3 regions of the Arthrobacter sp. B3I9 genome follow, and region 2 is predicted to be linked to each of the others. Evidence: predicted binding sites of a transcription regulator. Region 2 holds the regulator's gene; each other region holds the start of a gene.
The links. The regulator HrcA, encoded in region 2, represses chaperone genes, less so after heat shock. The targets are predictions, from matches to a motif close to TTNGCACTCGNNNNNNNCGAGTGCNAA.

Region 1: a site for HrcA is predicted at 5,550-5,576, ahead of groL (chaperonin GroEL). Genes of this name have one in related genera too.
Region 3: a site for HrcA is predicted at 5,638-5,664, ahead of QFZ65_RS06470 (FmdB family zinc ribbon protein). Genes of this name have one in related genera too.

The regions. Positions count from the first base shown of each region.
Region 1 is NZ_JAUSYO010000001.1:3,724,679-3,732,183, reverse strand. It holds gene QFZ65_RS17255 (threonine/serine exporter ThrE family protein) at 1-1,008, shown strand, start outside; gene QFZ65_RS17250 (siderophore-interacting protein) at 1,005-1,844, opposite strand; gene QFZ65_RS17245 (uracil-DNA glycosylase) at 1,880-2,743, opposite strand; gene QFZ65_RS17240 (DUF3263 domain-containing protein) at 2,828-3,145, shown strand; gene QFZ65_RS17235 (LytR C-terminal domain-containing protein) at 3,226-3,855, shown strand; gene QFZ65_RS17230 (cold-shock protein) at 3,904-4,107, shown strand; gene QFZ65_RS17225 (ABC transporter substrate-binding protein) at 4,107-5,441, shown strand; gene groL (chaperonin GroEL) at 5,757-7,394, shown strand.
Region 2 is NZ_JAUSYO010000001.1:2,217,503-2,225,007, reverse strand. It holds gene QFZ65_RS10460 (16S rRNA (uracil(1498)-N(3))-methyltransferase) at 1-349, opposite strand, end outside; gene dnaJ (molecular chaperone DnaJ) at 352-1,479, opposite strand; gene hrcA (heat-inducible transcriptional repressor HrcA) at 1,578-2,591, opposite strand; gene QFZ65_RS10445 (DUF3097 domain-containing protein) at 2,807-3,658, shown strand; gene QFZ65_RS10440 (DUF4870 domain-containing protein) at 3,775-4,194, shown strand; gene hemW (radical SAM family heme chaperone HemW) at 4,221-5,459, opposite strand; gene lepA (translation elongation factor 4) at 5,502-7,355, opposite strand.
Region 3 is NZ_JAUSYO010000001.1:1,363,123-1,370,627, reverse strand. It holds gene QFZ65_RS06510 (hypothetical protein) at 1-89, opposite strand, end outside; gene QFZ65_RS06505 (hypothetical protein) at 772-915, shown strand; tRNA gene QFZ65_RS06500 (tRNA-Ala) at 1,202-1,277, opposite strand; gene QFZ65_RS06495 (SDR family oxidoreductase) at 1,324-2,124, opposite strand; gene QFZ65_RS06490 (hypothetical protein) at 2,220-3,203, opposite strand; gene QFZ65_RS06485 (GNAT family N-acetyltransferase) at 3,315-3,941, opposite strand; gene galU (UTP--glucose-1-phosphate uridylyltransferase GalU) at 3,947-4,864, opposite strand; gene QFZ65_RS06475 (5-formyltetrahydrofolate cyclo-ligase) at 4,975-5,613, shown strand; gene QFZ65_RS06470 (FmdB family zinc ribbon protein) at 5,749-6,006, shown strand; gene QFZ65_RS06465 (Flp pilus assembly protein CpaB) at 6,342-6,959, shown strand; gene QFZ65_RS06460 (DUF4011 domain-containing protein) at 7,071-7,505, opposite strand, start outside.

The DNA.
Region 1 (7,505 bases), 1.5 Mb from region 2:
GTCGTCGGCGGCGTGGGGCGCGAGGAGGCGGTGCGCCGGCTCGATGATATTGCCCGCAGTCCGAAGCCGTTCCCGCGCTGGATGGTTACCGTTGCGTTCGGGGTCTTCTCCGCCGTCTTCGTCGGCGTCCTCGGCGGCGGCCCCGGCGCCTCCGCCGTGGCCTTCCTCTCCAACCTTCTGGTCAGCCTGCTGGCCCGGCAGCTGGGGCGCTGGCGCACGCCGGACTTCTTCATCACAGCGTCGTGTTCCTTCCTGGTGACCTTCGTCGCCCTGCTCCTGTGGCGGTTTGGAAGTCCCTTCGGGATCCAGATTGCCCCTGCCATCGTGGTGGTCGGCGGCATCCTGCTGCTGCTGCCGACCGGGCGGCTGGTTTCCTCTGTGCAGGATGCTATCAACGGCTTCCCGGTCACGGCGGCCGGCCGGTTCCTGTCGACCATGCTGACATTCGGTGCGCTGGTCGCCGGCATTGCCGTCGGCTTCGTGGTGGGCGACATGACCGGGATGGAACCCATCGACGTCACCGAAACATTCCCGCCGGCGTACCCGTGGTGGGCGATAGGGATCATGGTGGCCATCGCCGTCGTCGCCATCGGCGTCACGGAGCAGACCAGCTGGCCGCTGCTGCTGCCCACGGCAGCCATTGGCGTCCTGGGCTACCTCGTCCTCATCGGCGGCGAGGCCGCGGGGGTGGGGCCGCGGTTCTCGCCGGCCCTCGCCGCCGTAGTGATCGGCCTGCTGGCGCGCGTGGTCGCGCTGCGGATGGGCGCGCCACAGCTGGTGGTGGCGGTTCCGGCCGCGCTGATCCTGCTGCCCGGCCTTACTATATTCCGCTCGATGTATGTGTTGACCATCGAGGAGTCCGAGATCCTGATGGGTGCCGGCGGCATGCTGAACGCGGGGGCTATCGTGCTGGGCGTTGCCGCGGGCATCGTCCTCGGCGACACCCTCGCCCGGCCGCTGACGAAGAGCCTGGCGAGCAACGAACGACGCCGGGCCCGGCGCCGCTAGATCTGCCCTACGGGCAGTTTTTTCTCGGCCTGGAAGTCGTCCTCCACACGGCCCCTGGCCCAGTAGCCGGAGAGTGACACCTGGCCGCGTTCCAGCCCGCGCTGCGCATAAAAAACATCCCGCAGGGCTTTCATGTAGCCGCGCTCACCGTGGGCGAAGACCTGGACGCGGCCGTCAAGCCACTCGGAGTCCCGCACGGCGTCGATCAGCACGTCGCTGCCGCCTGCCGGCGTGCCGCGGCGGAAGAGCCACCGAAGCTGGACGCCGGCCGGCGCGGCGATGGCCTGGATGTCGGCCTCGCTGTCCACCTCCAGGAAGGCCAGGCCGCGGGCATGCTGCGGCAGTGCCTCGACCACGGCTCCGATCGCCGGCAGGGCGGATTCGTCACCGGCGAAGAGGTACCAGTCGGCCGCAGGGTCGGGGTTGTGGCCGCCGCCGGGGCCGGTGACCACGAGGCTGTCGCCGGGCTGTGCGCGGGCTGCCCATGGGCCGGCAAGGCCTTCGTCGCCGTGGACCACGAAGTCGATCGCGAGTTCCCCGGCAGCCTCGTCCACCCAGCGGACCGTGTAGGTGCGGGTGTGCGGCCATTGCTCGCGCGGCATGGTCTCGCGGATGGTCCACAGGTCCAGCGGTTCCGGGTACTCGATGCCGGGCTGCGGGAACGCGATCTTGACGTATCGGTCCACAAAGTCGTTGTTGACATACGCGTCAAAGCCCGGTCCGCCCGCGACGATGCGGACCATGTGCGCGGACAGCAGTTCGCGGCGCAACACGGTGAGGTTGATCTGTGGGCGCGATTTTCGGCTGGCGGAGGTGGCGGCGGGAATTGCGGTCATGCCTCAAGCCTAGCCAACCACCCTGCTAACTCGCCCTATAAACCGGCCCTGCCGGCCATCCCTGGTCCTGAAATTCCTTGCGGAAGCGGGGGCAGCTCCCAATCAACCGTGCCGTTTCCCTGGGCCTGCAACAGGGCGTTGGCCCGGCTGAAGGGACGAGAACCGAAGAACCCCCGTGCGGCCGAGAGCGGGCTGGGGTGCGCGCTGGCGACCACCGGGGTGGCCCCCAGCAGCGGGCGGACGCCCTCGGCATCCTTGCCCCAGAGGATCGCCACGAGGGGCGCCGGTCCGCCGGTTTCGGTGCCTCGGTTTACCACGGCTCCGATGGCGGCCGCCGTGATCGCCTCCCAGCCCTTGTTCCGGTGCGATCCTGCCGCCCCTGCCTGGACGCTGAGAACCCTGTTCAGCAGCAGGACTCCCTGCTCGGCCCACCGGCTGAGATCGCCATGGATCCGGGGCGGAAGCCCCAGATCGGCGTCGAGTTCCTTGTAGATGTTGGCGAGGCTCCGCGGAATGGGTCGGGTGCCGGGGTCCACGGCGAAGGACAGGCCGACGGCGTGGCCGGGCGTCGGGTAGGGGTCCTGGCCGACGATCAGGACCCGGACTCCGGCCAGGGGCTGGCGGAAGGCCCGCAGCAGATTGGACGGCCGCGGGAGAACCACGTGGCCGTTGGCGGACTCTGCGGCGAGGAATCCCAGTACTTCGCGCAGGTGTCCTTCCACGGGCGCCAACGCCTCCGCCCAGTCGGGAGCCACGAGCTCCGCCAGGGGCAGCCGCTCCAGCTCAGCGAACCCCAAGGGGTCGCCCGACGGCGGCTCCAGGGCGAACAGCGCACCCGGGTCCGAGTGGCGGGTACCGGGGCGGTCCCAGGGGCAAATCGAAGGAAGGCACGGTTCCATTCTGGCAGGGCGCCAAATGACAAGGCTGTTATTCGCCCGTAACATGGGACTGACCTTTGTCCGGATCCAGCCAGGGAGTGTGTCGTGGCCGAAGCAGCGCAAGAGCACCTTTCGACGCCGGAATCTTTCGCGGGGGAGGCCGCCAGCAGCCCGCCCCTCAGCGGCCGGGACCAGCAGATGCTGGCTTTGGAGCGGCAGTGGTGGAAGTACGCCGGCGCCAAGGAACAAGCCATCCGTGAGCTCTTCGACCTCTCCGCGACGCACTACTACCAGATCCTGAATGCGCTCATCGATACCGAGGCTGCGCTGGCCCACGATCCCATGCTGGTGAAGAGATTGCGTAGACTACGTACGTCACGCCAACGTGCCCGCACTGCCCGCCGCCTGGGCTCAGATGCGTAAAACGCCAGCCTGACGCGCGGTCTCTCCGCGGACAGGGCTCAGGCAACTCGTTAGAAATCAGCAAGGACGTCGTTTTCACCATGACCAAATACGCGCGGGATGAATTTGACCGGGTCCCGGAGATCCCCACCCGACAGGGTGTTCACCGGGCGGCCGCCGAATCCCGACGCCGCAGCCTGGGCCCGGTGCTGGCAGCCGGCGCCGTGGCACTGGTCATCGGTTTGGTGGCCTTCCTGTTCCTGCCCAAGCTTGGCTTCAACTCGGCCGGCAGCTCCTCGGCCGTCACGGCGGTACAGCCGGCCAGCCCCGCCGCTTCTGCAGTGCCCAGCGCCAGCGGCGCCGCCCCGGCCGGCGAGTCGCAGGCCGCACAATCCGTCGGGGCAACACCGTCCGGCGTGCCGTCGCCCACGGCCTCCCCGGAGGGCGGGGACGCCGTGGACAGGACGCAACCCGTCGCGATCTACAATGCCGCCGGCACGGCAGGACTCGCGAGCAAGGTGGGCGCTACCGTCACTTCCGACGGCTGGACCCTTGGCCCGGTGGGCAACTGGGGCGGCGCGCGGCAAACAAGCTCGGTGATCTTCTATAACGGACCGGACCAGGAGGGAAACGCGAAGGCACTTTCTTCCCTGCTCGGCATCCCCTCCGTCGTGGACACCGCCGAGTTCAACATGCCGCTCGTCGTCGTCCTCGGCCCCGGCTTCCAGTAGCCGTCCCGGTTACGCCTGAACAACTAGCAACCTGAAAGTGTGGGCACCATGGCCTTGGGAACCGTCAAGTGGTTCAACGCCGAAAAAGGCTACGGCTTCATCACCGTGGACGATTCGGGCGATGACGTCTTCGTGCACTGGTCGGCCATCGTGGGCGAAGGCTACCGGGCGCTCGACGAAGGGCAACGCGTGGAGCTGGAAGTAGGCGAAGGCGAGAAGGGCCCCCAGGCCGAGAGCGTCCGGCCGGCCTAGTGGCATTCCCCGCCGCGGCGACGCCGCAGAATCCCGCCGGACACAAGCCGGTTCGACGCCGGACTTCCGCCCTGCGGCCTGCTGGCGCGGTGGCGGCGGGCGCATCCGTGCTGCTGACGCTGACCGGCTGCCTGGGACCGGCCGGCGGCGCCCGGGTCGAACATGCCGAAGCCAGCGGTGACGGCACGCTCAGGATCGGCCTGATCCTGGACAACACCGGCAAGCAGGACTTCCTCAATGCGTCCCAGCTCGCGGCCGCGAAACTGGCCGTTCGGGAAATCAACGCCGCTGGCGGCCACAAAGGCAAGCCGGTCGAGCTGCTCCCGGAGTCCATCAGCAGCGACACTGCCGGCCAGGCCCGTGACCTCGCAGCCGCCAGGGCCGACGTCGTGATTGGGCCCACCGATTCCAGCCGCGCTCCGGCGGCCATCGACGTGCTGTCCAACGCCAGGATCGCCCTCATTTCCCCGGCCAACACTGCGAGCGGGCTGAGCACCTACGCCAGCGGCGGCTACTACTTCCGGACCGCCGCGGCCGACGTCGCCCAGGCTGCCGTCCTTGTCAAGCTCGCCCGGGAGGGCAGCGCCAAAACACTGGCCATCGTGCACGAGGAAGGCGGCTACGGCGCAGGCCTGGCCGCAGCAGTCGGTGCAGCGGCCAAAGAAGACGGCCTCGGGCCGGTCACAGCGGCGGAATTCACGCCGGGCCAGGCGCACCAGGCTGCCGCGGCCGTCAAGGCGGCGGCCCCGGACGCCGTCGTGCTCATCGCCCGAGCGGGTGCGCAAGGCGCCATCGCGGAGCTCCACAACGCCGGCATGGCGGGACCAAAGCTCATCCTCAGTGACGGCGCGGTGAACGACTACGGCTCCGGCCTCGGGTCCGGAGCCCTCGAGGGGGCACGCGGGATCCTGCCCGGCGTCTTTCCGTCGGCCGAGTTCCAGGGCGGGCTGGTCTCCGTTGATCCGGGCCTGAAAGACATGACCTTCGCTGCGGAAACCTATGACGCCGTCAATCTGGCCGCCATCGCGGCGGCCGCGGCGGAGGACGACGCCGGCACGTCCATCGTGGCCCGCCTCATTGCCGTTTCCGGCGGGCAACCGCAGAGCGCAGGCGGAGCGCCGCCAGCAGGGGATGCGGCGGCGTGCACGTCATATCAGACCTGCCTTGACGTGCTAAGGGCAGGCAAGCGCCCCGACTATGACGGCCAATCCGGACCGATCAACTTCAACTCCAACGGCGACGTCTCGTCGGCCAACTACATGGTGTTCAGCTTCGGCGCGGATAACCAGGCCACGATGAGTGGCAGCGAAACCGCCAGCAGCGGCGCCGGCTGATCGCCACGAGCGAATTCTGGCGCAACAGAAGGCACTGAAGGAGCCGAAACGGGCCGGAACCGGGTCTTCACTGGTTGCACTCTCCCCGGGGGAGTGCTAATTATTGACTTAGCACTCCCGCGTACCGACTGCTAAAACGACGCCCGGTCCACCGGTTGCGAAGTCAGGTGATCGGGCCGGGAGCGAAAGAAATACCTGGCTGGGTGAGATCCCGGGCCTGGCGGCGTACAGAGGCTGGCAGGTGTTGGATCGTCCGTCGCGGGCACTGCAGCCGGGTTCATTCTTAACGACTGTCCCGAAAGGACTACTGCCGTTATGGCCAAGATCATTGCATTTGATGAAGAGGCACGCCGCGGTCTTGAGCGGGGCCTGAACATCCTCGCCGACGCCGTCAAGGTCACCCTCGGCCCGCGTGGACGCAACGTCGTCCTCGAAAAGAAGTGGGGCGCCCCCACGATCACCAACGATGGTGTTTCCATCGCCAAGGAGATCGAGCTGGACGATCCTTACGAGAAGATCGGCGCCGAGCTGGTCAAGGAAGTTGCCAAGAAGACGGACGACGTCGCCGGCGACGGAACCACCACCGCCACCGTGCTGGCACAGGCCCTGGTCAAGGAAGGCCTGCGCAACGTCGCTGCCGGAGCTGACCCGCTGTCCCTCAAGCGCGGCATCGAGAAGGCTGTCGAAGCCGTCACCCGCGAACTCCTGGCTTCCGCCAAGGAAATCGAGACGAAGGAAGAGATTGCCGCCACCGCGTCCATCTCCGCCGGTGACAATGAGATTGGCGCCCTGATTGCCGAAGCCCTCGACAAGGTGGGCAAGGAAGGCGTCATCACGGTCGAGGAGTCCAACACCTTCGGCCTGGAACTCGAGCTCACCGAGGGCATGCGCTTCGACAAGGGCTACATCTCCGCTTACTTCGTCACCGACGCTGAGCGCCAGGAGACGGTCCTTGAGGACCCGTACATCCTGATCGTCAACTCCAAGATCTCCAGCGTCAAGGAACTGGTTGCTGTCCTCGAAAAGGTCATGCAGTCCAACAAGCCGCTGCTGATCATTGCCGAAGACATCGAGGGCGAAGCCCTTGCCACACTGATCGTGAACAAGATCCGTGGCACGTTCAAGTCCGTAGCCGTCAAGGCTCCCGGCTTCGGCGACCGCCGCAAGGCACAGCTCGCGGACATCGCCATCCTCAGCGGTGGCCAGGTCATCTCCGAGGAAGTCGGCCTCAAGCTCGAGACCGCCGGCCTCGAACTCCTGGGCCGCGCCCGCAAGGTCGTTGTCACTAAGGATGAGACCACCATCGTCGAGGGTGCAGGCGACGCCGACCAGATCGCTGGCCGCGTTTCCCAGATCCGTGCCGAGATCGAGAACTCCGATTCCGACTACGACCGCGAGAAGCTGCAGGAACGCCTGGCCAAGCTGGCCGGTGGCGTTGCAGTCATCAAGGCCGGTGCCGCAACCGAAGTCGAGCTCAAGGAACGCAAGCACCGCATTGAGGACGCAGTCCGCAACGCCAAGGCTGCTGTTGAAGAGGGCATCGTCGCCGGCGGTGGCGTTGCCCTGATCCAGGCCGGTGCCAAGGCATTCGCCAACCTGCAGCTCGACGGCGACGAAGCAACCGGTGCGAACATCGTCCGTGTTGCCATCGACGCCCCGCTGAAGCAGATCGCCTTCAACGCCGGCCTCGAGCCGGGCGTTGTGGTCGACAAGGTCCGCGGCCTGCCCGCAGGCCACGGCCTGAACGCAGCATCCGGCGAATACGTCGACCTGCTGGCTGCCGGCATCAACGACCCGGTCAAGGTGACCCGCTCTGCGCTGCAGAACGCGGCTTCCATTGCCGGCCTGTTCCTCACCACCGAGGCCGTTGTGGCCGACAAGCCGGAGAAGAACGCTCCGGCCATGGGCGGCGGCGACGACATGGGCGGCATGGGCGGCATGGGCGGCTTCTAACCACCCGCTCGCGCCCGCTGACCTCAGGTCAGCGGGCGACGCGTAGTTTCACAACGACGCATAGTTCACGACGGCGGTCTCACCTTGGGGTGGGGCCGCCGTCGGCGTTAT
Region 2 (7,505 bases):
GTTCCGCCTGCCAGGGGACGACGGCGTCGATACCCAGCTCCGTGACGGTCTCGGCGGCCAGTTCGTCCCGGTCGCCCTTCGCAAGGGCCTGCACCAGGACCAGCCGGATGTCCGGCCGCGGTTCAACGCTCAGCTGTGCGCACTCCACGGTCAGCTCACCGGGGGCCACGGCGGTCACTGAACCGGTCAGCCGCTTGCCCGCCCCGTCGGCGATATCAACCATCTCGCCCGCGGCAAGCCGCTTGACCGTCACTGCATGGCGGGCCTCGGGGCCGTCCAGGACGAACATGGAACCGGGGGCCTGCTGGTCCAGGGTTCCCGGGGCGGTGAAGAAGACCGGGTTACTCACCGCTACAGGTTACCGAGACGGTCCCGGAGCTTGGCGAAGACCCCGCCGCTGGCAGCCAGCTTGCCTTCGCTGAACTGCTCGCCGCGCAGTTTCGCCAGCTGCCGGAGCAGGTCCTCCTGGGCGGCGTCGAGCTTGGCCGGAGTTTCCACCTGCAGGTGGACCTTAAGATCCCCGCGGCCGTAACCGCGCAGATGCGTGACACCGAGCCCGCGCAGGGTGATGACCTCGCCCGACTGGGTGCCGGCCTTGACGTCGATCTCCTGCGGGCCGTCGAAGGTCTCGAGGCTCAGTTCGGTGCCGAGCGCCGCGGCGGTCATCGGGATGTTCAGGCTGGCGTGCAGGTCGTCGCCGTCGCGCATGTAGGTGGCGTCGGTGTTGACCCTGATCTCCACGTACAGATCGCCGGCGGGACCGCCCGCCGGGCCCGCCTCGCCCTGGCCCGAGAGCTGGATGCGGGTGCCGGTGGCGACGCCGGCGGGAACCTTGACGGTCAGGGTCCGGCGGCTGCGGATCCGGCCCTGGCCGGAGCACTCGTTGCAGGGATCCTTGATCACGGTGCCGAAGCCTTCGCAGCTGCCGCAGGGCGCCGTGGTCATGACCTGGCCCAGGATGGACCGGACGGCCCGCTGGACCTGGCCGCTGCCGCCGCAGATGTCGCAGCGCTCCGGGTGTGAGCCCGGCTGGCAGCAGGAGCCTGCACACGTGGGGCACGTGACCGCGGTGTCCACTTCGAGTTTCTTGTTGACGCCGAACACGGCGTCGCGGAGGTCGATCCGGACGCTGATCAGCGCGTCCTGCCCGCGGCGCACGCGTGAAGCCGGACCGGCCTGGCCGCCGGCGCCGAAGAACGTGTCGAAGATGTCCTGGAACGCGAAGCCCTGGCCCGCGTAGCTGCCGCCGCCGAAGCCGTTGTCGGTGCCGTTCTCGTTACCCGTGGTGTCGTAGACCCGCCGCTTCTGCGGGTCGGAGAGCACCTCGTATGCGTGGGTGACGGCCTTGAAGCGCTCCGAAGCGTCGCTGCCGGGGTTCACGTCCGGGTGCAACGTCCGGGCAAGCTTGCGGTAAGCCTTCTTGATCTCTTCCCCGGTTGCTTCGCGGGAGACTCCAAGAACGTCGTAGTGGCTGCTCAAAGTTCGTATCTCTTCCTTTTTGTACTGCCGGTGGGGCACTGCCTGTTGGGGCAAAGAAGTCCGGTCAACAGCGGTGCGTTGGCTTGCTGCGTGGACGGTCAGGGCCCGAGGATCCTCGATAGGTAGCGGGCCACCGCGCGGACGGCGGCCATGGTGGTCGGATAGTCCATCCGGGTCGGACCCAGCACGCCGACCTTCGCGGTGGCGTCCGGGCCGTAGCCGGTGGCCACCACGGACGCCTCGGCGAGGCCGTCGTAGGGGTTCTCCCGGCCGATGCTGACGGTCACGCCGCGCGGGTCCGCCGCCATGTCACTGAGGAGGCGGAGCATGACCACCTGCTCTTCGAGCGCTTCCAGCACAGGGCCGATGCTCAGCGGGAAGTCGACGTTGGAGCGTGCGAGGTTGGCCGTGCCGGCCATGACCATGCGCTCTTCGCGGCTGCTCGTGGCCAGGGCCTCGAGGCCCCTCGCCAGCGCCTGCGCGGCCGTGCGGCGTGCCGGCGGGCAGCCGGCGATCACGGACTGCAGCGACTGCGGGAGCTCGGTCAGCGGGGTTCCGGACAGGCCTGCCAGGAACCAGCTGCGCAGCTCCGCTACGGCGTCGTCCGGAAGGTCCTGGCCGACGTCGATGACCCGCTGCTCCACCTTGCCGGTGTCCGCAATCAGGACCACCAGTACCTTGCGTGGTGCGAGCAGGACGAATTCGATGTGCCGCACCCGGGCGCGGCTCAGATGCGGGTACTGCACGACGGCGACCTGGTTGGTCAGCTGCGACAGGAGCCGCACGGTCCGGTCCAGTACGTCGTCGAGGTCATCGGAACCTTCGAGCAGCGCCTGGATGGCCCGGCGTTCCGCCGGCGAGAGGGGCTTGACGGCGGAAATCTGGTCCACGAAGAGCCGGTAGCCCTTGTCCGTGGGAATCCTGCCGGCACTGGTGTGCGGGGCAGTGATCAGGCCTTCGTCTTCCAGGGCCGCCATATCGTTGCGGATGGTGGCGCTGGACACGCCAAGGTGGTGCCGTTCCACGAGGGCTTTGGAGCCGACGGGTTCACGGGAATGGACATAGTCCTCCACGATGGCGCGCAATACTTCCAGTTTGCGTGGTTCGCTCACGCTCCACCTCCTATCGGCTCTCCCGCATGCGGTGCCGCCCATGGTCAGCACTGCTGGTCAGCACTGCTGGTTAGCACTCGACATGCCTAAGTGCTAACCAGTCTAATATGAGTCACCGCGTTGTTAGCATTGGATTCGCCCCGGCGTTGTCCCGGGGCGGGTGTTCTCGGGCACAGCCCGCCGTGTTCCTCCAAACGCAAAGCAGTGTGTAACAGATGTCGTACCAGAACTGGGGACCGCAGGACCTGTCCGCCCCCGCCAAGGCCCAGCTGCCCGAAGTGCCGGTGGAACGCGGCATGGTGCTTGAGGACGTGCAGTCCGGCTGGGTGGGTGCCGTGACCCGGGTTGAAAAGTCGGGCGGCATGCACGTGGTGGCTCTGGAGGACCGCCGGGGCAAGTCCCGGTCCTTCCGGCTCGGCTTCGGATTCCTGCTGGAGGGCCAGCCGGTCCGGCTGATGCCTCCCGCTCCCCGGCCGGCGCAGGGCACGGCCGGAGCCGGCCGCACTGCGTCCGGCTCGGTCCGCGTCGCGGGCCAGCGCGCGCAGGTGGCCAAGGCCAGCCGCATCTGGGTGGAGGGCAAGCACGACGCCGAACTGGTGGAAAAGGTCTGGGGAGACGACCTCAGGGTGGAAGGCATCGTCGTCGAGCCGTTGCACGGGATCGATGACCTCTCCGCCGCCGTCGCGGCCTTCCGCCCCGGACCAGGACGTCGCCTCGGCGTCCTGGTGGACCATCTGGTCCCGGATTCCAAGGAATCCAGGATTGCCGACGCCGTGATGGCGTCCCCCGGCGCGGCCGGGAACGTCCTGATCGTCGGCCACCCGTACGTGGACGTCTGGCAGGCCATCCGCCCCGCTGTCCTGGGCATCGAGCAATGGCCGGTGATTCCCCGCGGAACGGATTGGAAGACCGGCATCCTGACGGCCTTCGGCTGGCCGCACAGCACCAAGGAGGATATCGGCCTGGGCTGGCAGAAGCTCCTCGGGGCCGTCCGGAGCTACGCGGATCTGGAGGCGTCCCTGCTGGGACGCGTGGAAGAGGTCATCGATTTCCTCACGGCTCCCTGAGGTCCGATCCTCGATTCGGCATCCAAGCAAGTATTCTGGGAACGGCGGTGCGCATCCTGCGTGGCCCCCGAACCTCCAGGTAACAACGCATCACAGCAATCCGAAGGACGAGAACCGTGGCAGATGACGCACGCGAACACACGGGCAACCAGGCCGGCCATGGCCAGCCCCCGTACCATGGCGTTCCCGCCAATGCGCTGCCCCTGACGGCCAGCGAGGACCGGCAGTGGGCCACGCTGGCGCACTTCGGCGGCATCCTCGGCTGCGTGCCTTCGCTGCTCATCTACCTGATCTTCAAGGACCGCGGCCCCTTCACCGCGCAGGAGTCCAAGGAAGCCCTCAACTTCACGCTGCCGCCGACGATCGCCGCCGTGGTCGCGAACCTGCTGGTCTTCGTACCGGTGGTGGGAAACATCTTCGCGGTCCTCGCGACGCTGATCTGGATAGCGGTCACCTGCTTCTCGGTCGCCGCGGGCATCCACGTCAACCGCGGCCAGCCGCACCGCTACGACTTCAACCTGCGCTGGATTAAATAGCCAGCTCAGTCCGGCCGGGCGCCAGCTCAGTCCGGCAGGATCCGCCGGACCACGGCATCGGCGAGCAGCCTGCCCTTGAGGGTGAGCACCAGCCGGCCCTTGAAGGCTGCCGCCGGTTCGACCAGGCCGTCGGCGATCAGCCCGGCCACGGCGTGCCTGCCGGTATCCCCCGCGCCGCCCAGGCTGCCGATCTCGAGCCCGGTGTTCAGCCGCGCCTCGAGCATGATGCGCTCGACGTTGCGGGTCTCGGAATCGAGGATTTCCCGGCCGGCGGCGGGTGAAAGCCCCGCCCCGAGCCGGCTTGCGTAGGCCGTCGGGTGCTTGACGTTCCACCAGCGGACGCCGCCCACATGGGAGTGTGCCCCGGGGCCGATCCCCCACCAGTCATCACCGCGCCAGTAGGCGAGGTTGTGGCGGCAGGCCTGCGCCGAGGTGCGGGCCCAGTTGCTGACCTCGTACCAGCCGAGCCCGGCGGCCGAGATGAGCTGGTCGGCGAGTTCGTATTTGGCGGCGTGGTCGTCGTCGTCGATCTCCGGCACCTGGCCGCGGCGGATCTGGGCGGCGAGCTTCGTGCCTTCCTCCACGATCAGTGCGTAGGCGCTGATGTGGTCCGGGCCGTAGGACAACGCCGTCTCCAGCGAGTAGCGCCAGTCCTCGAGCGATTCCCCGGGCGTTCCGTAGATCAGGTCCAGGCTGACCGCCAGGCCTGCGTCCCGGGCCCACTGCACCACCTGCGGCACGCGGCTGGGGGTGTGGGTCCGGTCCAGAACCTTCAGCACGTGCGGGACAGCCGACTGCATGCCGAACGAGACACGGGTGAACCCGGCGTCGGCGAGCAGCTGCAGGGATTCTGGCGTGACAGAGTCAGGGTTGGCCTCGGTGGTGACCTCGGCGCCGGGCGCGAGGCCCCACGCGGCGATGGCGGCGGTCAGAATGCGCGCCAGGTCCTCGGCGGGCAGCAGCGTGGGCGTTCCGCCGCCGAAGAAGACCGTGCCCAGCGGACGCGGCGGCAGGCCGCTCTCGGCCAGGGCCCGGACGGCGAAGTCAACCTCGGCGATGGCCGTGCTGGCGTAGGCGTCCTGCGAGGCCCCTCCGCCGAGCTCGGTCGCGGTATAGGTGTTGAAATCGCAGTAGCCGCACCGCACCGCGCAGAACGGAATGTGCACGTAGAGCTCGAAGGCCCGCGCTGCCGCACCCTCGACCGCCTGGGCGGGCAGCAGCCCGTCCGGCGGCGCAGGGTCGCCCAGTGGAAGGGCGCTAGGCATGGGGCCCGCCAAGCCGGGTTGGGACAGTCATCGCCGGCACCGCTACTTCTTGGCCTTGTCCTTGGACTCGTCCGTGGTGAGGGCTGCGATGAAGGCTTCCTGCGGGACCTCGACGCGGCCCACCATCTTCATGCGCTTCTTGCCTTCCTTCTGCTTTTCGAGCAGCTTGCGCTTACGGGTGATGTCACCGCCGTAGCACTTGGCGAGCACGTCCTTGCGGATGGCACGGATGCTTTCACGGGCGATGATCCGCGAGCCGATGGCGGCCTGGATGGGCACCTCGAACTGCTGCCGCGGGATCAGTTCGCGGAGCTTGCCCGTCATCATCACACCGTAGGCGTACGCCTTGTCACGGTGTGTGATGGCGGAGAAGGCGTCCACCTGCTCGCCCTGGAGCATGATGTCGACCTTGACCAGATCGGAAACCTGGTCGCCGTCGGCCTTCCAGTCCAGTGATCCGTAGCCGCGGGTCTTGGACTTGAGGATGTCGAAGAAGTCGAAGACGATTTCGGCCAGCGGCAGGCGGTACCGGATTTCCACCCGGTCCTCGGAGAGGTAGTCCATGCCGCCGAGCACGCCGCGGCGGGTCTGGCACAGCTCCATGATGGCGCCGACGAACTCGCTCGGGGCGAGGATGGTGGCCGACACCATGGGCTCGCGGACTTCGGCGACCTTGCCCGTGGGGTATTCGCTGGGGTTCGTGACGTGGACGACCTTCTTGTCCTCCAGCGTTACCTCGTATTCCACGTTGGGCGCGGTGGAGATCAGGTCCAGGTTGTATTCGCGTTCCAGGCGCTCACGGGTGATTTCCAGGTGCAGCAGCCCCAAAAAGCCCACACGGAAGCCGAAGCCGAGTGCCGCCGAGGTTTCCGGCTCGTACACGAGCGCGGCATCGTTGAGCATCAGCTTCTCCAGCGCGTCGCGCAGCACCGGATAGTCGGTACCGTCCAGGGGGTACAGGCCGGAGAAAACCATGGGCTTGGCATCCGCGTAGCCGCTGAGCGACTCCGTGGCCGGCTTGGCCAGGTTGGTGACAGTGTCGCCCACCTTGGACTGGCGGACGTCCTTGACGCCGGTGATGAGGTAGCCGACCTCGCCGACGCCGAGGCCCTTGGAGGGGGTTGGCTCCGGGGCGCTGACGCCGATTTCGAGGAGTTCGTGGGTGGCGCGGGTGGACATCATCTGGATGCGTTCGCGCGGGTGCAGCATGCCGTCAACGACGCGGACGTACGTCACGACGCCGCGGTACGTGTCGTAGACCGAGTCGAAGATCATGGCGCGTGCGGGGGCGTTGGGGTCGCCCACCGGGGCGGGCAGGTCGTTGACGATCTTGTCCAGCAGGACCTCGACGCCCGCGCCGGTCTTGCCGGAGACGCGCAGGACGTCGTCCGGGTCGCCGCCGATGAGGCTGGCCAGCTCGGCCGCGTACTTCTCCGGCTGGGCGGCAGGCAGGTCGATCTTGTTCAGGACCGGGATGATCGTGAGGTTGTTTTCCATCGCCAGGTACAGGTTGGCGAGGGTCTGTGCCTCGATGCCCTGGGCCGCGTCCACGAGCAGCACTGCGCCTTCACAGGCCGCAAGTGAACGGGAGACCTCGTAGGTGAAGTCGACGTGCCCGGGCGTGTCGATCATGTTCAGCGCGTAGCTGGTGCCGTCGAGTTCCCACGGCATGCGGACGGCCTGGGATTTGATGGTGATGCCGCGTTCGCGCTCGATATCCATGCGGTCCAAGTACTGGGCCTTCATGTCACGGGATTTGACGACGCCGGTGTACTGGAGCATCCGGTCGGCCAGTGTGGACTTGCCGTGGTCAATGTGCGCAATGATGCAGAAGTTCCGGATGAGGGCCGGATCTGTTGCGGCAGGCACCGGGGCGGTGCGGGCCATGGGAGACACGCAGGGTCCTTACTGTTGGCATTACTGTTGGCTTTTGCACGGATCGGTGGGGATGGTGTTGCCATTCCGCGACGTGCCGCATTTCTCGTTCCTATAGTCTCCCACGTCCCGGCGCGCCGGAGTGCACCCGCGCCTGAAGCGGCCGGGCTA
Region 3 (7,505 bases), 850 kb from region 2:
GTTGTGGTGGTCTCCATTCCGGGAGACTCGATCGTGGCCGGGTTGGCCAAGGTCTCCGGCCTGGCCGGGCAGGTGACAATCGATGCCACCCACACCTTTGGCGATCGTCCGTCCGGCTAAGACTCGATTGCGCGACAGGTCCAAGCGATTACCGGTGGACCCACAGCGAAGGCCTTCAACACGAACTTCGCGTCGATCTATGACGCCATCGACGCGGAGCCAATACCACCGAGTACCCTCTTCGCCGCCGATGCCGATGCTCTCAAGCTGACCGAGAACGTGATCTCGCTCTAACCGCCACGCTCGGCAGGGGTGACCTCGGACCGTTTTTCTTCCGCTTCCACCGCCCGGGCGAGGTGGCCGCCCGTTTAGGGCTCAACTCAGCCCGAGCAGCGCGATGATGACGCACGCTCTCGGTGGCTGCAGTCGGCTCCCGACCCCCGCTTTCGAGACCCTGACCCTGGAGTCCGCTGCTTCGTAAGCTTTTCGTCGCGCGAGATCTGCAGATTGTGACTCCTCGACCCCTCCCGGTCTTACGCTAGGCCCGGGTCTGATACGAGTCGTGGCGCGGTCTTCGTCCCTTTCCGCCTCCATGCACCAAGGCCAACAGACGAGCCATGCAGGCGCATAGGACTTGAAAAGCCGATCCTAAGCATGCTTATGATGCTGGCAGCCGAATCCGACCGGCTACCAGCCGAACCCGTAAACATGCGCCCATTGTAGTGGGGTTACTTCACTGGACACATGGCACGAATCAACAGGAGGGACATCGTGAGCGATCAAGAACCCGAAGAGCAGCCCACCGGCGAGCCCAAGGACCCTCAAACCAACAACCCGAGCACCAAACCTGAGGATGACACGCCTATTACGGAAGACCCCGACGGTACACCGGTTGAGAACCCTTCGGGAGGCTGAAACTTCCATATTTGCATAGCTGCTCTGGTGCCGGACAGTATCCGCCGCATGATGAATCAGTCGTTCTTTGAAAAGATCTACGTTGATGAGCGAGGCGGCCTGACTACGGATCTGGCTAACCCGTTCGCCGGGATCCATCGCGCCAGGGCTGTCCGGGAGGGGTCTGGCGGCCGCCAGGGCGAATACGCCATGGCTGGAACAGAAAGACGCCCCCGCAATGCGGGGGCGTCAGAGGCGATTTCACTGTCTGCCGTCTTTTCAACCATGGGTTCGAATAAGACATCTATGGTGGAGCTAAGGAGATTCGAACTCCTGACCTCTTCGATGCGAACGAAGCGCTCTACCAACTGAGCTATAGCCCCGAAGCAACGCCGGTCCAGAAGGAACGGCGTCGCCGGTTACCCTAGGCTACAAAGTATCTGCGCGCTTTGCCAGCCAGCCACGGAATGTCTCGGTGCCGTGTCGTTCCTCCGGGATCACGTTCAGGCCCGCGCGCAGGTATTTTCCCATGGGCCCGGGCAGCGGCAGCGGCACCAGGCGTCCGCGCGAGGCGGTTGCCTGCTTCCAGTCCAGCGCCAGTTCCGCCATGCCGGCGACCTCCGGTCCCCCGATGGTTCGGACGCGGTGACGATCGCCCGACGACGGCTCCAGTGCGGCGTCTAACAGGGCAGCAGCGACCTCGGCGGGCGAGATCGGCTGGAACCGGGCGCCCTTGACCACCGGGATCATCCGGACCTTCGAGCCTGCCGCGAAGAGTTGTGCCAGCAGCGAATGAAACTGTGTCGCCCGGAGCACCACCGTTTCGAGACCGGAGCGTTCGTAAACCTGCTCCTTCGCAGCTTTGGAACGGTAATAGCGGAACCCGCTTCGGTCGCAGTTGATGATGGACAGCACCACAGCCTTGGTCACCCCGGCATCTTGGGCTGCCGCCAGCAGCCTTGCCCCGCCGTCGGCGAAGTTTTTCAGGGACCTGCCCGACTGCCCCTCAAGGCAGTCGATCACCACATCCGCACCTACAAGCGCCGCCACCAAACCCTCGCCGGTGGTGACATCACCGCGGAAATAGTCCGCGCCGTCGGTCCTGCCGGGAGCACCGGGCGACGGCGGGCGGCGGCTGAGGGCGGCTGCGGAGACCCCGCGCGCAACCGCCTGCCGCACAACCTCTCGGCCTACCTGCCCGGTTCCGCCTGCAACGCAAATTCGTGTCATGCCCCGAGGTTACCGCGTGGTAGCGGTCCAAGGCAGTCCCTGGACGCAAAAACCCCGGGCCGCCGCAGTGGCTGCCCGGGGTTGCGAAGGAAGGTTCAGGCGCGGCGGCGCTGAAGGACGTCGTCCAGGTTGCTCAGCGCCCGCTGGCCCTTACCGACGGCTTTCGCGTCGTCGTCGGCGTCGGCAGAAACGGCAGCTGCTGCCTGGTTAGCGCCCTGCTTCAGCGACGGCTTGCCAACAGCCTTGGGCGCATCTGGCAGGTCCAGCGGCCCCGGGGCCGCACGCTCAGCTTTTGCCGCTTCGACATACGTGGGCTTGGGCACCTCCACCGGCTCCCACGGGGCGCCCTCGGAAGGTTCGGTGCCCTGGTCCAGGCGAGCCGCGAGATCGCCGGACGCAACCGCTTCCGCCAGCGCCGCTTCCCGGAGTTCCCAGGCTGCGAGTGGTTTCGGCATCGGGTCCGGGGCGGTCGTGGGAGCAACGGCCTGGGCGTCGAAGAGAGGGCTCTCACGGCGCAGCTCAGTCTCGCGTGGCGCTGATTGCTGAGCGAATTCCGCCGGGGCACTGGAGGGTGCGCTCATTGCGGCCCTGAAGGCATCGTTCACTTTGCGTCGGCGGTCGCGCACGGCAAGCCGCCGGAGCAACGCGACCGATCCGATAGCGGCGAGCAGGGTCCCGACGGGCAGCCAGCCGGAGCCGATCCCGAAGAGCCGCAGCGCGGCAGAGACGACACCCGTGATAAGGCAGAGCAAGCCGGCCAACGCAAGCCCGAGGCGCCCGTACCGGATCCGGAAAACCTGGCCGGCCTCTTCATGCCTTGGATCACTGGCAGGAGGAGTGGAGCTCAGGGCGGGGACTCTGCTGTGGGAAGTGCTCACGGGTCTCTCCTGCTGGGGCGTCATCATCATGACCTTCCCGGCTTGCGGGTCGGCTGCTGCATTGTCAACGACATCCGCCAGGTGCTCGCCCGCGGGCTGCAGCTGGTGGCGTCCGTTCCGGAGCACGTAGGGTGCGACCCAGACAATCCAGAGCGCAACAGCAATGACAAGGATCACAGAGCTGCTAAGGGGGAAGTCCACACTCAAAACGGTATGAGCAACACGGCCGGAGCGACCGCATTGCCGCCGGTGTGTCGCGAGGCAACCGGCAAATACTTGACCGAGGATCGTTGCGGCTGGTCACCGCAGGGTTCAGTGGCCGCCCGGACGGGTTTTCAGCCACCTTGCCAGGAGACCCTCAGGCACTTCCTCGGAGGTCAGCGCGAAAGTCCGGTGATCGGCCCACTGCCCGTTGATATGCAGGAAACGTGGCCGGTAGCCCTCATCGCGGAAGCCCAGCTTCTCCACCACCCGGAGGCTCGCCGAATTCTCGGGCCGGATGTTGATTTCCATCCGGTGCAGCCCGAGCGTGCCGAAGCAGTGGTCGGTGGCCAAGGCCACGGCCGTGGGGGCAATCCCGCGGCCCGCCCGCTGCTGGTCCACCCAGTAACCGAGGGTGGCCATCATGCCAGAACCCCACACGATGGAAGAGACAGTCAGTTGGCCGACAATCACCGGATCCCGGAAGCCCGGCGTCCACTCCGTGATGACGAACGGCAGGGCGGAGGCTTGCGCCGCCTGGGCCTTGAGGGAGCGGACCATCTGCCGGTAGTCGGGAAGGCCGCCGCCCGGAAGGGGGTTGGACGCCTCCCAGGGGGCGAGCCACTCACTGTTCCGGGAACGGACATCCGTCCATTCCTTGCGGTCCCGGTAACGGATCGGGCGCAGCTGGATGTCACCGCATTCCAGCGTAACCGGCCAGTTGAAGCTGCCCCCCACGGGTGTTACTTGATCAGGCTGGAGGTGAGGCTGGAGGCGAACTCGGGCAGCCATTCGCGCAGGCCGGGACCGAGGTCCTCGCTGTCGCAGGCGAGCTGCACGCAGGCCTTGAGGTAGCTGAGCTTGTCGCCAGTGTCGTAGCGGCGGCCGCGGAAGACGACGCCGTACACGCCGTAGCCTTCGCCCTCGCCGGAGGCGAGCGTCTGGAGGGCGTCCGTAAGCTGGATTTCGCCGCCGCGCCCGGGCTCTGTGCCTTCCAGAACCTCGAAGACGGCCGGGTGAAGAACATATCGGCCGATGACGGCAAGGTTGGACGGGGCGTCCTCAGCGTTGGGCTTTTCCACCAGCTGGTTGATGCGGACGTACTCTTCGCCCTGGATTTCCCGGATGTCCGCACAACCGTAGGAGCTGATCTGGGAAGGATCCACCTCGATCAGTGCAACAACAGAACCGCCGGTCTTGGCCTGAACTTCGATCATGGTGCTCAGGAGCTCGTCCCGGGCATCAATCAGGTCATCACCGAGCAGCACAGCGAACGGTTCGTAGCCCACGTGCTGCTTTGCGCGCAGGACGGCGTGGCCCAGGCCGAGGGGGTCGCCCTGGCGCACGTAGTGGATGTCACCGAGGTTGCTCGCCGCCTGGATGGATTCCAGCTTGGCCGTGTCGCCCTTGGCTTCAAGCGTGGCTTCGAGGGTGGGGACGCGGTCGAAGTGGTCCTCGAGGGCGCGCTTGTTGCGGCCGGTGATCATCAGGACGTCGCTCAAACCAACGTTGACGGCCTCTTCGACGACGTATTGGATGGCAGGCTTGTCCACGACGGGAAGCATTTCCTTCGGCATGGCCTTGGTGGCCGGAAGGAACCTGGTGCCGAGGCCCGCAGCGGGGATGACGGCCTTGCGGACGGAAGCGTTGGGTGTAGTCACCCGACTAATCTAACGGAGGTACTAAACATTCGGTAATTAGCTACGGCCGGTGTTGGGCGCGGATGCTGCCGCGACTCCGGTTGAAGCGGGAACAGGTGGAAGGCGGCGGCATGAACGCAGCAAAGGAAGAGATCCGCGCGAGCCACCGTGCCCGGCGGGCCGCGCTTGCCCCGGACGCGCTCGACGCCGCCGGTGCAGCGATAGCCCGGCACGGCCTGGCGTGGGCCAACGGACTCGCCGGCGGCCGCCCGGGAACGTTTGCGGCTTACGTGGGAGTCGGCACCGAGCCCCCCACCCTCCCCCTGCTCTTGGCCCTGCATGGCGCCGGCCACCGGGTGCTGCTGCCGGTGTGCGAACCGGGCATCAGCCTGAGCTGGGTGTACTGGACGCCGGAATCCACGCTCGTCCGCAGCCGCTTTGCCCCGATCCAGGAGCCCGTCGGCGAACACTTCGGGCCGGAGATCATGCGGTCCGCCGCCGGCATTTTTGTGCCGGCCACCGCCGTCGACTTCTCCGGCAACCGGATCGGCCAGGGCGGCGGCTATTACGACAAGTTTCTGGCGACGCTCGAATCGCTCTTCCCGGCCCCTGCCGGACCGTCCGACGACGGCGGACGGCTTCCGCCGATCCCCGCAAGCGCAGTGCTCTACGACGGCGAGGTGCTGCCCGCCGGCAGCATTCCCGTGGAGTCCTTCGACCGCCGGGTTCCGTCCGCCCTGACCCCCGGCGGGTTCGTCCGCCTGCTATAAGGCCCTGAACCGGGGGTGATAGAATTAGCACTCAGGCCCTGCGACTGCTAAGGCCGGAACCCGTCGGTTGATAGCCCGGCCTGGTCCGGACCGGGCAGCACGGGACCTCTCGTTTGTACCTGAGGAGGATTTCCAGTGCCCACGTATGCATATGCCTGCAAGGATTGCAGCCACGCCTTTGAGATCGTGCAGTCCTTCACCGACAGCTCCCTGACCTCCTGCCCTGAGTGCGAAGGCACGTTGCGCAAGAAGTTCAACAGCGTCGGCGTGGTCTTCAAGGGTTCCGGCTTCTACCGGACCGATTCCCGCGACACCAAGGGCAGCACTGTTGCGCCCGCTCCCGCGTCGACCCCGGCCGCTCCTGCTGCCCCCGCGCCTGCCGCCGCGAGCTGAGACCAACCCTGATCAGCGGGCGCCCCATACCACCGGGCCCCTGTGCTGAACTGCGGCTTTCCACATAGCCTCACCGCCACCTGCGACTCTGTGGCGCCCGGAGCTAGCGTGGCGGCATGGCCACCGTCGCATTGTTTTGTCCTCCGCGCAGGACCCTACGCGCACAACGTATAAGTGCAGTCTTCCGCGCCAGCTCCCGCCGTGCGCGGGGCCGTTCCGCTGGCCAGAGGGTCTACGGACAGAGCCCCGTGGGTCCGCCGCGGCCCCGCCGTCCGGGCGGGGTGCGGAGAAGAAGCCGCCTTACGGGCTGGCTCAACCGGAACCGGCGGCTGGCAGTGGCCCTACTGCTGTGCATTGCCGCCGGGATCACGGTCCAACAACTCACACCGGCACCGGACGATACTGTCGGCGCCCTCGCCGCGACCCGCGATCTGGCTGCCGGCAAGACCCTCGACCCGGCCGACCTGGCGCTCCTGAACGTTCCCCGCGGCCTGCTGCCCGGCGGCAGCTTCAGCGACACCACAGCGCTTCAAGGAAAACAGCTTGCCGTACCCCTGCGGCAGGGCCAGCTGATCTCGGACTCCCAGCTCCTGGGCCCCGGCCTGCTGGCCGGAAATCCTCCGGGCTCGGTAGCCGTGCCGCTCCGGATGGCGGACCCGTCCTCCATCCAGCTGGTCTCCCCCGGTCAACTGATCAACGTGGTCCTCTCCGGCGGCGACGGCTATGAGCAACCCGCGAGGTCCGAGGTGCTGGCCGCCTCCGTTCCCGTGCTGTGGACCTCAACGCAGGGCGGCAAAGGTACGCAGTGGCTTGGGGACGGGGAGACGGACGGCCTCATCGTCGTGGCGGCAGATGCGGACCAGTCCCGTCGGCTGGCCGGTTCATCCACCCAGGGGAAGCTGTTCTTCGTCCTCGTCGCCCCGGCGCCCGGCAGGCCAACGGCGCCCGGCTAGGGCGACACGTCCTGCGGCGCCCGGCTGGGCCGGCGCGTCAAACGGGTCTCCTAGGGTCAGGCGGCCGCCGGTTCGATCAGGACACCGGCGGGCCGCTCCCCCAAGCTCCGCCTAGCCCCAGTGCGGGGGCTTTTGTTCCTGCAGCCAGGAGTCGTGGTCGTAGCTGTCGGGCCGGTCGCCCCAGCGGCGCGGGTCGTCCTCGGCCGCTTTGTTCGGCAGCACTCCGGCGGACGCTGAGCTGCTGGCAGCCGTCGGCACCCCGGCAGGCTCAGGTGCCTGTGCAACGTCCTGTGCAACATCCTGCGCACCGGTGTGCTGTTCCGGGGCGTTGTCGTGATTGTCGCCGTCCGCACTCATGCCGTCGGCCTCCTTGCTGCCTGTTGCTGGCGCCTGCTGGTGCGCTGCGTCCGGGGAATCTGCGGTGTCTGGCTCCGAGGAAAGGGCGCGGGCAGCCGGCTCCTCGGTTTCCTGTGCCGCCGCGGCCTGTGCATCACTGACGGCCAGATGTTCCACGTCATCGTCGAAGAATCCGGACGAGGACCGTCG